DNA from 2 places in the Pseudomonas sp. PL-6 genome. Region 1 is predicted to be linked to the other one. Evidence: predicted binding sites of a transcription regulator. Region 1 holds the regulator's gene; the other holds the start of a gene.
The links. Region 1 encodes sigma-54, which starts transcription at its own class of promoters, with help from an activator protein. Its sites were predicted from a motif close to ANTGGCATNNANNTTGCTNT; they were not measured.
Positions count from the first base shown of each region.

Region 2: a site for sigma-54 is predicted at 1,272-1,291, ahead of ACW9UL_RS13595 (CmpA/NrtA family ABC transporter substrate-binding protein). Genes of this name have one in related genera too.

Region 1 covers NZ_CM134189.1:4,401,903-4,404,098, reverse strand. The annotation lists gene ptsN (PTS IIA-like nitrogen regulatory protein PtsN) at 1-122, opposite strand, end outside; gene hpf (ribosome hibernation-promoting factor, HPF/YfiA family) at 135-443, opposite strand; gene ACW9UL_RS19095 (RNA polymerase factor sigma-54) at 543-2,036, opposite strand; gene lptB (LPS export ABC transporter ATP-binding protein) at 2,173-2,196, opposite strand, start outside.
Region 2 covers NZ_CM134189.1:3,215,158-3,217,353, forward strand. The annotation lists gene acnB (bifunctional aconitate hydratase 2/2-methylisocitrate dehydratase) at 1-871, shown strand, start outside; gene ACW9UL_RS13590 (YgdI/YgdR family lipoprotein) at 1,015-1,224, shown strand; gene ACW9UL_RS13595 (CmpA/NrtA family ABC transporter substrate-binding protein) at 1,413-2,196, shown strand, end outside.

The DNA.
Region 1 (2,196 bases):
TCCAGGTCGGGCAGGTCGCGTGCCACCAGGTTGGCGATCTGTTCGAGCACGCGTTTCTTACTGCCGCCCGGCACGTTCACCAGGGAACGGCCGGGGGTCAGGATGTTTTCAAGTCGGATCATGGATGGGGAATGTCAGCGGGCCGTGGCGCCTTGCAGGCGTTCGAGCTGCTTTTCCTTGTGCTTGATGAGTTGACGGTCGAGTTTGTCGGCCAACAGGTCGATGGCGGCGTACATGTCTTGGTGTTCGGCGTTGGCGACGACCTCGCCGCCGGCGACGTGCAGGGTAGCTTCGATCTTCTGCTTGAGCTTCTCGACCTCCATGGTCACCTGAACGTTGGTGATCTTGTCGAAGTGGCGTTCCAATCGGCCGAGTTTCTCGCCGATATAGTCACGCAGGGCGTCGGTCACATCCAGCTGGTGTCCACTGATGTTGACTTGCATACCGCTTTCTCCTTGTTGCCTTGTGTAAGAGGCGGGTCCTATACGACCCGCCGCCGGAACACTTTGGCTTGGAAGCGAGAGGCTTCCAATCGATCTGGCCTACATCAGTCGCTTGCGCTCGCTGGAGGGCGCTATGCCGAGGGATTCGCGGTACTTGGCGACTGTCCGACGGGCGACTTGGATGCCTTGTGCCTCCAGTAAACCAGCGATCTTGCTGTCGCTCAACGGCTTTTTCGCGTTTTCTGCGGCAACCAGTTTTTTGATGATGGCGCGGATCGCGGTGGACGAGCATTCGCCCCCCTCGGCAGTGCTGACGTGGCTGGAGAAGAAGTATTTCAGCTCGTAAATGCCGCGCGGGGTGTGCATGAACTTCTGCGTGGTGACCCGCGAGATGGTCGACTCGTGCATGCCCACCGCCTCGGCGATATCGTGCAGTACCAGGGGCTTCATCGCCTCGTCGCCGTAGTCGAGGAAGCCGCGCTGGTGCTCGACGATCTGCGTGGCGACCTTCATCAGCGTCTCGTTGCGGCTCTGCAGGCTCTTGATGAACCAGCGCGCTTCCTGCAGCTGGTTGCGCATGAAGGTGTTGTCGGCGCTGGAGTCGGCGCGTTTGACGAAGCCGGCGTACTGCGGGTTGACCCGCAGGCGCGGCATGGCCTCCTGGTTCAGCTCCACCAGCCAGCGGTCGTTGTGCTTGCGCACGATGACGTCGGGCACCACGTACTCCGGCTCGCTGGACTCGATCTGCGAACCCGGGCGCGGGTTGAGGCGCTGGATCAGGTCGATGACCTGCTTGAGCTCGTCTTCCTTGAGCTTGCTGCGGCGCATCAGCTGGGCGTAGTCGCGGCTGCCGAGCAGCTCCAGGTAGTCGCCGACCACGCGCTGGGTTTCGCTCAGCCAGGGCGTGCCGGCGGGCAGCTGGCGCAGTTGCAGCAGCAGGCATTCGCGCAGGTCGCGAGCGCCGATGCCGGCCGGCTCGAACTGCTGGATGCGGTGCAGCACCACTTCCACCTCGTCCAGCTCGACGTCCAGCTCGGGGTCGAAGGATTCGGCGACTTCCTCGAGGCTTTCTTCCAGGTAGCCGTCGTTGTTGATGCAGTCGATCAGGGTGGCGGCGATCAGTCGATCCTTGTCCGACATCGGCGCCAGATTCAGTTGCCAGAGCAGGTGACTGTGCAGACTCTCGCCATTGGAGGTGCGGGTGGTGAAGTCCCACTCGTCGTCGTCGTTGCTCGGCAGGCTGCTGGCGCTGGTCTGGTAGACGTCTTCCCAGGCGGTATCGACCGGCAGCTCGTTGGGGATGCGTTCGCCCCATTCGCCCTCTTCCAGGTTGTCGACCGTGGGGGTCGTTTCCTGGTAGCTGTCTTCCTTGCTCGGGGTGGGCGCGGCGCTTTCCGCGCCGTCGGCCATGGGGTCGCTGTTGTCGAAGTCGTCGCCGTCTTCCTGGCGCTCGAGCATGGGGTTGGACTCCAGTGCCTCCTGGATTTCCTGTTGCAGGTCCAGGGTCGACAGTTGGAGGAGGCGGATAGCCTGTTGCAGCTGCGGGGTCATCGTCAGCTGCTGGCCCATCTTGAGGACTAGCGATGGTTTCATTGCAGACCTTAATTCACCGGCGGGTTACGCCTTCCACTACAGGGCGCCGCGGCGCCACCAGGAAGCAAATTATATGCCTGAACTTCTCGGCTTTGCCTAGGGCTTGCCATATTTCTGTAGTGAAATAGCGGGCGAGCTACAGGCGGAATTCGTGGCCCAG
Region 2 (2,196 bases), 1.2 Mb from region 1:
CATCCTCGAGATCGAAGGCCTGGACAACCTGACCGTCGAGCAGGCGTTCGAGCTGTCCGACGCCTCCGCCGAGCGTTCGGCTGCCGGCTGCACCATCAAGCTGCCGGAAGCCGCCATCGCCGAATACCTGCAGTCCAACATCACCCTGCTGCGCTGGATGATCAGCGAAGGCTACGGTGATGCCCGTACCCTGGAGCGTCGTGCTCAGGCGATGGAAGCCTGGCTGGCCAACCCGGTACTGATGGAAGCCGACAAGGACGCCGAGTACGCCGAAGTCATCGAAATCGACCTGAGCCAGCTCAACGAGCCGGTACTGTGCGCCCCGAACGACCCGGACGACGCCCGCCTGCTGTCCACCGTGGCTGGCGACAAGATCGACGAAGTGTTCATCGGTTCGTGCATGACCAACATCGGTCACTTCCGCGCTGCCGGTAAGCTGCTGGACAAGGTCAAGGGCGGTATCCCGACCCGTCTGTGGCTGTCGCCGCCGACCAAGATGGATGCTCACCAGCTGACCGAAGAAGGCTACTACGGCATCTACGGCAAGGCCGGTGCACGTATGGAGATGCCGGGCTGCTCGCTGTGCATGGGTAACCAGGCACGTGTGGCTGCCAACTCCACCGTGGTATCGACCTCCACCCGTAACTTCCCGAACCGTCTGGGCGATGGCGCCAACGTGTACCTGGCCTCTGCCGAACTGGCAGCGGTCGCTTCGATTCTCGGCAAGCTGCCGACCGTCGAGGAGTACATGGTCTACGCCAAGGATATCGACAGCATGGCTGGCGATATCTACCGCTACCTGAGCTTCGACCAGATCGCCGACTTCCGCGAAGCGGCGGCCAACGCCAAGATCCCGGTCGTTCAGGCCTGATCCCAGCGCTGTAGAACAAGCCCCGCCCCGTGCGGGGCTTGTTGTTTATGGCTGGCGCAAAACGTCGCGGCGCCTTGCGGCGGCAACGGCAGCGTCTACCTTCTGAATTGGGAACACCCCATACGACCATTCAGGAGCACATCATGAAGCCATGGATCATCGCCGCCCTGTGCCTGTTCGGCCTGGCCGGCTGCAGCAGCGAGTACATCATCACCACCACCGATGGACAGATGCTCACCAGCGACGGCAAGCCGGAACTGGATCGGGACACCGGCATGCTCGAGTTCACCGACAGCGAAGGCCGCAAGCAGCAGATCCCGCAGAGCAACGTCAAGCAGATGCTGGAGCGCTAGCTAGCGCCTCCCCCTCAAAGATCGGCAAACGCCAGCACGCCGCCCGTGATGGCATATGCATTGCTTCAGTCCCGATAACAGAGCGCTTCCAACGGCGGAAGCCGCTCACGACAATGGCGTCGTTCCCCTGCTGCCCCAGTGGCGGACGTGGGTGCGGCGCCTTTTTGCGTGGAGAAGGGACAAGCAACATGAGCGAACGACAAGCAGTCCTCAGCGATGCGCCGGGTGGAGCCGGGATCGGCGATGCGCCGGAGAAGCGTACGCTGAACATCGGTTTCATGGCCCTGACCGATGCCGCCTCGGTGATAGTGGCCGCCACTCAGGGCTTCGCCGAGAAACACGGACTGACCCTCAATCTGCAGCGCCAGAGTTCCTGGGCCGGGCTGCGCGACAAGCTGCTGAGCGGCGAACTGGACGCCGCGCACAGCCTCTACGGCCTGATCTATGGTGTCCAGTTCGGCTTGGGCGGCGCTCCGGCTACCGACATGGCGGTCCTGATGGGCCTGAACCAGAACGGTCAGAGCATCAACCTGTCGCAGCCGCTGCTGGCCGCAGGCGTGAGCAGTGGCGAAGCACTGCTGCATCGCGCGCACCAACAAGGTGCACGCCTGACCTTCGCCCAGACCTTCCCCACCGGCACCCACGCCATGTGGCTCTATTACTGGCTGGCCAGCCAGGGCATTCACCCATTGCACGACGTCGACAGCGTGGTGGTGCCGCCGCCGCAGATGATCGCGCACCTCAAGGCGCGCCGCATCGACGGTCTCTGCGTCGGCGAACCGTGGAGCGCGCAGGCGGTGGACGAGGGCCTTGGCTGTACCGTCGCCACCAGTCAGTCGATCTGGGCCGATCACCCCGAGAAGGTGCTCGGCTGCACCCGCGAATTCGCCCTGCAGTATCCCAATACCGCCCGCGCGCTGATCATGGCGGTGCTGGAAGCCAGTCGCTTCATCGACGAGAGCGAGGAGAACA